Regions from separate parts of the Paenibacillus sp. FSL H7-0737 genome, predicted to be linked through region 2. Evidence: a T-box and tRNA genes for the amino acid it is inferred to sense, from the RefSeq annotation. Region 2 holds a T-box; the other holds one or more tRNA genes.
The links. The T-box of region 2 lies ahead of trpS (tryptophan--tRNA ligase). A T-box ahead of a tRNA ligase gene usually reads a tRNA of that ligase, here a tRNA-Trp.
Positions count from the first base shown of each region.

Region 1: it has a tRNA-Trp gene. The T-box ahead of trpS (tryptophan--tRNA ligase) is inferred to sense a tRNA for this amino acid. The anticodon was not compared.

Region 1 covers NZ_CP009279.1:5,825,542-5,829,258, forward strand. The annotation lists gene H70737_RS25360 (BMP family ABC transporter substrate-binding protein) at 1-541, opposite strand, end outside; gene H70737_RS25365 (AraC family transcriptional regulator) at 868-1,617, shown strand; tRNA gene H70737_RS25370 (tRNA-Leu) at 1,752-1,830, opposite strand; tRNA gene H70737_RS25375 (tRNA-Cys) at 1,845-1,918, opposite strand; tRNA gene H70737_RS25380 (tRNA-Gly) at 1,931-2,005, opposite strand; tRNA gene H70737_RS25385 (tRNA-Gln) at 2,012-2,086, opposite strand; tRNA gene H70737_RS25390 (tRNA-His) at 2,108-2,180, opposite strand; tRNA gene H70737_RS25395 (tRNA-His) at 2,221-2,296, opposite strand; tRNA gene H70737_RS25400 (tRNA-Trp) at 2,333-2,406, opposite strand; tRNA gene H70737_RS25405 (tRNA-Tyr) at 2,415-2,500, opposite strand; tRNA gene H70737_RS25410 (tRNA-Thr) at 2,506-2,581, opposite strand; tRNA gene H70737_RS25415 (tRNA-Phe) at 2,602-2,677, opposite strand; tRNA gene H70737_RS25420 (tRNA-Asp) at 2,688-2,765, opposite strand; tRNA gene H70737_RS25425 (tRNA-Met) at 2,792-2,868, opposite strand; tRNA gene H70737_RS25430 (tRNA-Val) at 2,886-2,961, opposite strand; tRNA gene H70737_RS25435 (tRNA-Glu) at 3,017-3,091, opposite strand; tRNA gene H70737_RS25440 (tRNA-Ser) at 3,109-3,201, opposite strand; tRNA gene H70737_RS25445 (tRNA-Asn) at 3,205-3,280, opposite strand; rRNA gene H70737_RS25450 (23S ribosomal RNA) at 3,341-3,717, opposite strand, start outside.
Region 2 covers NZ_CP009279.1:2,846,557-2,850,273, forward strand. The annotation lists gene H70737_RS12215 (aminopeptidase) at 1-702, shown strand, start outside; gene trpS (tryptophan--tRNA ligase) at 941-1,936, opposite strand; T-box leader at 2,039-2,322, opposite strand; gene H70737_RS12225 (hypothetical protein) at 2,524-2,949, shown strand; gene H70737_RS12230 (winged helix-turn-helix transcriptional regulator) at 3,006-3,374, opposite strand; gene H70737_RS12235 (sigma-70 family RNA polymerase sigma factor) at 3,599-3,717, shown strand, end outside.

The DNA of each region.
Region 1 (3,717 bases), 3.0 Mb from region 2:
CATTCTCAGGATTAGCATTTTCCATATCCGATTGTGTAGCTAGCGCCGCTACAGCACCTGCTAGAAAAGATACTTCATTTGTTGCATAAGACATGTTGTACATATTCTCTGGTGCTTCATCTATATCGGTATCATAGTTAATGAACTTTTTGTCAGGATATAATTCAGCCGTTGCATTAAACATCTCTGTAATTTCTGATCCGCCAGAAATAATAACATCCCAGTCCTCAGCGGCGATATCGTTAAACGTAGGCTCCCATTTCGTTTTATCGACACCCATTTCTACAACTTTTGTTTCTGCACCCAGTTCATCCTTAACCTTTTGCAAACCGCTATTCGCAGAGTCAAAGAAAGATTTATCTCCAAGCGTTCCTGGAATCAGAAGTACTACTTTGAGTTTATCCCCTGAACCTGTTTCTCCACCTTCAGCTGCGTTAGATCCTGCATTCGCGGAAGATCCATTACTCGACGTATTATTTCCACAGGCTGTGACCATTACCATTACTACTAGTAACAACAAAGAAAGAACTTTCTTTTTCATTTTTCTATTCCCCCTATTTATAGTTGGTTAGTAATTTGAGAGGTTCTCCTTCTTAGTCCGTTGTATATTTCACGATTTAGATGGAAACTCTCATTTTTCATGTAACATTGTCAAAATTTTAATGATTTTAACGAATACACTCAAAAAAAGAGATAAAATTATAATTTTTACGAATAATCCGACTAATTCCCGAACGAGATGGCCAGTCAGGTTGCTAATCTTCGGATTTCTTGATACGATCATATCAAATATTAATGAAAATAATTATATGATTTCGGTCATATTTTTGTACGATTCGGCTAAAACATAATTATTGGAGGGTCATCATGGATCGTGTTCTATATATTGTAAATGCAGCACATGAGGTTAATACCTATATTCCACCACACCAGCATGAATGTTATGAACTAGTCTATTATTTAAACGGCTTAGGAACTACCAATGTAGGTTCGCGAAGTTATCATTTTCGTTCTTCTTCATTCGCGCTGATACCACCCAATCATAAACATGATGAGAATCATCGCGAGGATGCTACTATACTATTTGTAGGCTTCCATTCAAATCACCCAAATATGGAGAATTTGCAAGGCGTATATGAAGATGATAAAGACCATACTGTTCTACAGATCTTGCTTCGAATGAAAGCAGAGTTTACGCGCAAACAAGATGGATTCTCTGAACTATTGAACCTGCAAATGAGCGAAATCACTGTTCATCTGATACGGCTTCTTAGTGCCTCTGGGTTTCAATCACCAACGGAAGACAGAGTCCAATATGTTCTAAACTATATGAATGAGCATTACCGCCATAAGCTATCGGTCGCAACACTTTCAGAGATGTCTGGATACAGCTATGATCGTTTCCGCCATTTATTTAAAGAACGATTCGGTTCTTCACCTCTGCGCTATCTACTATTGAAACGTCTGGATTATGCAAAGTCTCTCTTGCAACATACCCAAATGCATATCTCTGAAGTATCAGCTGCTGCTGGGTTTGTGAATGACGCCCAATTCTGCAATATGTTTAAACGTGAAATTGGTCTCACCCCACGAGCATTCCGACTAAGCAGTCAATAAAACAAAACTCCACACAAAAAGGCCGTTGATTAGAGACGCCTCTAATTCAACGGCTTAAGAATAAAAAGCTCAAAGACAAAGAAAAAAGGTTTGTAAAGTTGCTTATACAAGCGACTTTACAAACCTTTTTGATATACCGGCGAGAGGACTCGAACCTCCACGGTTTCCCTCTCGATTTTGAGTCGAGCGCGTCTGCCATTCCGCCACGCCGGCACATATGAAATTAATGGAGGCGCCACCCAGATTTGAACTGGGGATAAAGCTTTTGCAGAGCTTTGCCTTACCACTTGGCTATGGCGCCATATGAAAACTTTGGAGCGGACGACGGGAATCGAACCCGCGACCCTCGCCTTGGCAAGGCGATGCTCTACCGCTGAGCCACGTCCGCATAAAATGGCTGGGGATATAGGATTTGAACCTATGCATGACGGAGTCAAAGTCCGTTGCCTTACCGCTTGGCTAATCCCCAATAACATTTTAAAATAAAAGGGGCGACTGATGGGTCTCGAACCCACGAATGCCGGAACCACAATCCGGTGCGTTAACCACTTCGCCACAATCGCCATATTAAACTAATATTGTTGCTGTTCTTCTTAAAGTAAATGGGGCGACCGATGGGACTTGAACCCACGAATGCCGGATCCACAAACCGGTGCGTTAACCCCTTCGCCACGACCGCCATATTAAACTTTAGAGAAAGACTTTAGATAAAGATTGGCAGGGGCAGCAGGAATTGAACCCACACCAACGGTTTTGGAGACCGTTGTTCTACCTTTAAACTATGCCCCTAAAAAAAATGGTGGGGGATGATGGATTCGAACCACCGAACACGTACGTGAGCAGATTTACAGTCTGATGCGTTTGGCCACTTCGCTAATCCCCCAAAGATGGTGCCGGCGAGAGGACTTGAACCCCCAACCTACTGATTACAAGTCAGTTGCTCTACCAATTGAGCTACACCGGCATATTAAGTTGTATACTATATGGTGGCTCGAGACGGATTCGAACCGCCGACACGAGGATTTTCAGTCCTCTGCTCTACCGACTGAGCTATCGAGCCAAGGTAAAAATGGCGGAACCGACGAGATTCGAACTCGCGATCTCCTGCGTGACAGGCAGGCATGTTAGGCCAACTACACCACGGTTCCAAAAGATATAATTTCTTAATGAAAATTGGTTGCGGGGGCAGGATTTGAACCTGCGGCCTTCGGGTTATGAGCCCGACGAGCTACCGGGCTGCTCCACCCCGCGTCGTTCTTAAATGAATATGGTGGAGGCTGAGGGGATCGAACCCCCGACCCTCTGCTTGTAAGGCAGATGCTCTCCCAGCTGAGCTAAGCCTCCATAAACAACAATTGTTATTGTACCAAAGTCCACTATGTAAAATCAAGTGAAAATTTGGTGACCCGTATGGGATTCGAACCCATGTTACCTCCGTGAAAGGGAGGTGTCTTAACCCCTTGACCAACGGGCCATACTAAGTAAAATTTGTGGCGGAGAGAGAGGGATTCGAACCCTCGAGACGCTTGTGGCGCCTACACGATTTCCAATCGTGCTCCTTCGGCCAAACTCGGACACCTCTCCATATGGCTCCCCGAACAGGACTCGAACCTGTGACAACTCGATTAACAGTCGAGTGCTCTACCAACTGAGCTATCAGGGAATATTCATACCAGGCTTGATGCCTGAAAACTGAATCCGAATTGAATTTGCGTCTTAAGTGTAGGATAAGCCCTCGACCGATTAGTATTGGTCAGCTCCATGCATTACTGCACTTCCACCTCCAACCTATCTACCTCGTCGTCTTCAAGGGGTCTTACTAATTGGGAAATCTCATCTTGAGGGGGGCTTCACGCTTAGATGCTTTCAGCGCTTATCCCGTCCGTACGTAGCTACCCAGCCATGCTTCTGGCGAAACAACTGGTGCACCAGCGGTACGTCCATCCCGGTCCTCTCGTACTAAGGACAGCTCCTCTCAAATTTCCTGCGCCCACGACAGATAGGGACCGAACTGTCTCACGACGTTCTGAACCCAGCTCGCGTACCGCTTTAATGGGCGAACAGCCCAACCCTTGGGACCTACTTCAGCCCCAGGATGCG
Region 2 (3,717 bases):
CGTGTAGGTAGCGAGGATCCAGTTGCCGCATGGAGAGAGCATATCGGTCAATTGAAAGAAAGTCAGGATAGAATGAACGCTAAGCGTTATAAAAGCCTGCATTACCGCGCTCCGGGAACGGATCTGCATGTGGAGCTTCCAGAAGGACATTTATGGCGTGGAGGCGGCGGAGAGAATGATAAAGGCGTGTATTTCGTGGCTAATATGCCAACGGAAGAGATCTATTCCATGCCACATCGTACAGGTGTGAATGGTACCGTTAGAAGCACACTTCCATTGAATCTGAACGGACGTTTGGTAGAAGGCCTTTCCTTCACTTTTAAAGATGGAAAAGTAGTAGCATATGAAGCTGAATCCGGACGTGAGCATTTGACTTCGCTGCTGGCAACCGATGAAGGTGCATCCTATTTAGGAGAAGTGGCTTTAGTGCAGCATGATTCTCCAATCTCTCGCTTGAACCGAATTTTCTACAATACAGGGATTGATGAGAATGCCTCCTGCCATTTCGCGTTGGGAAGTGCTTATCCTGTCAATATTGAAGGCGGCACAAAGCTTACGAATGAAGAGCTTGTCGCACGAGGTGCTAATGTCAGCTTAACGCATGTCGATTTTATGATTGGTTCAGCTGAGCTGGATATTGACGGAGAATTGGCGGATGGTACGATTGAGCCGGTATTCCGTAAAGGGAATTGGGTGCTATAAGTGAAAATAAGGCCGTAATGATCCCTTGGGGGGAGGGTTACGGCCTTTTTTTGAAGAAAGGATTTACGTTATAGAAAGTATTTTTATATAGAAGCGGACAAGTATAAAGTCCTAACCCCTGGTCCAGAGTATAGCTTCAAGGAGGGATCGACGCTTGTAGCTGCAAGCGAAGCAAAAACAGCCGGCGCTCTCTCCAATAGAGAGTCCGGCGTTTTTTTATTGCCCTTAGAGATCAGTTTTATTTTGAAAAATAATTAAGGCCAATAGCCTCGCGTACTTCGGACATCGTTTCTTGAGCAATATCGCGGGCACGCTTAGTTCCGGATAATAAGATATCCTCAACAACCTTGGGTCTGGCAGCATAATAGGAGCGACGCTCACGCATTGGTTCAATTAGCTGGTCTAGAGCTGTCGTGATAAGCTGCTTACAGGCAGAACAGCTTATACTGCCACTTTCGCAGCTATCGTGAATTTCTGAGGCGCCATGCGAACGAACAGCACGATGATAAGCATAAATGGGACAAATATCTGGATGCCCAGGATCATTTTTATGAACACGGGCTGGATCGGTTGTGGCTTTACGGATCTTGAAGGTGATCTCTTCTTTCGTAGAGTCCAGCTCGATAGCATTGCCGAGGCTTTTACTCATTTTAGCATTGCCGTCTGTTCCTACTAGTCTTGGCGTCTCGCTGATGAGCGCTCTGGGCTCCACAAGGATGGGGCTGTACAGTTCGTTGAATCTACGTACGATTTTGCGGGTCAACTCCAGATGGGGAAGCTGGTCTTCTCCTACAGGAATAATCGTCGCTTTACAAAAGGTTATATCCGCAGCCTGGCTAACTGGATAACCTAGAAAACCATAATACAATTCATCTAAGCTGGAATTTTTCGATTCGGCTTTAATCGTGGGATTATGCCGTAAAGAATTCACAGTAACAAACATGGAGAATAGGACGGTCAGCTCAGCGATCTCAGGAACCATAGATTGAATAAATAGGGTGGCTTTATCTGGATTTATACCCGCCGATAAATAGTCCAGTGTGATTTCATTCAAGTTTTGACCAAGGTATTGAGGCCGATCAAAGTGAGTCGTTAGGGCTTGAATATCTGCTAGAAACACAAAAGTATCATATTGCTCCTGTAGAGTCACTCGGTTCTGTAAACTGCCCACGTAATGGCCAAGGTGCAGCTTTCCGGTCACTCGATCTCCAGTTAATACACGTTCTTTTATCATTTGAATTCCTCCTGTTTTGTCGCTTCTGATTAATATTGAGTCGCCACCACCAGCCATCATCCATGGCCATCACCTCCTTTAAATGACAAAAAAACCTCATCCAATAAGGACGAAGTTGTCGTGGTACCACCTTAAATGATCGCGCAACCAGGTTTCGTTAGTATTACGATCTTCTCTTACCGGTACGGAGAAGGTCTGAGACAATCTCGATACAGGTCCCTTGATAACGGCGGGAAACCCGGCTTTCCCTACAACATCAGCTAAGATGGTTCGGAAGAGCAACTCTAAAGGCCATTCGATCAAGCGCTGGACACCGGTTCGCAGCAGCCACCGGCTCTCTGAAGTCCATGTTCGATTGTCTACTTACCCTTTGTCTGCGTTGTTCATGATATTTTGGTAATTGTAATTCTGATAAGTGAGTTTGTCAATGGTTGGAAATTAGATGATGATACAGAGCATCTAGGTTTATATGATCTAGCAAAGTATCACTTAAATGTATATTATCATCAGCAATTAAGTCCAATCTATCATTGTTGATTCACAATATAATAATGTATAACCTTGTAATTGGAATGGAGTGATGATAAATGGCGACAAATATAAGTTATGGTTCACAGGCAAAAATCCCTTTAGACCCGTTTAATGCTGTTACAACGGTTGCAGGGATTCCTGGAGCTGGAGTGGGTCTTGCCACAGCGCAAGTAAATATTAGCCCAGCTAACCCAGCTTCTTTCTCTAGTAGAGTCGAGTTAAATGGTAGTTTTAGTCTTACTGCACTTGCTGATAGTCAATTTCTTGTTTTAATCCGACGTGCAGGAGTCGATATTTATAGCTCCTTTTTTCGTTTTACTACAATTACTGATATTCAATTAAATGTTCAGTGGGTTGATGGTCCTTATATTGGAGTCCACAATTATGAATTGGTAATTCAAAATGATAGCAACTTACCTATAAATCTATTTGGCCCCATATCATTCACAGCAACTGCTATTGGAGGAGACGGAGTAATTTAAGTTAAGGACAGTTAAATCAATCTGATTTAACTGTCCTTATTTTCATAGGGTAAAATTTATTTATTTAAAATGTTGTCCTCTAAAACAGCATATTTATCGCCATACTGCTTAATGATATGTTGTTCTCCCCAATTACATAGAGAAGTTAAAATGTCGCTTAAACTATCACCATACTCACTAAGCTCATATTCCACTTTGGGTGGAACCTGATTGTATACGATCCGGTTGATAATTCCATCGGCCTCAAGTTCGCGTAGTTGCTGGGTTAACATTTTTTGAGTAATTCCGGGCATTAACTGTTTTAGTTCCGATGTTCGCTTTTTGCCATGAGTTAAATGACACAAAATTACACATTTCCATTTCCCTCCAATTACTTCGAGTGTGGCCTCAACAGAAATATTGTATTTTTTCTTGATAGTTGTCATGATATCCTCCAATGTATGGGTACTTTTTAGTACCTATGGTACTTTTAAGTGCGTACTGTTGATTATGTCCAATTTTACTTATCATAACATTTATCGTTCTTTTTTTATAGAATGTTATAATTTTAAGTGCTCAGTCCCAAAAAAGTTAATACAAATAAAAACCGTTTCTATACCCTCCCCGTCTTAATCTATGAGAGGTTTAGGAGAGGGGGCTAAGGAAGGATATGACGATGACTAATGCAGAAATGAAGAAGGTAACGATTCTTGATTCTCGGAGCGAGACGGATTTCTACGATTCTATATTGGTACATAGAGAACAGCTATACAGTATTGCCTATAGCTA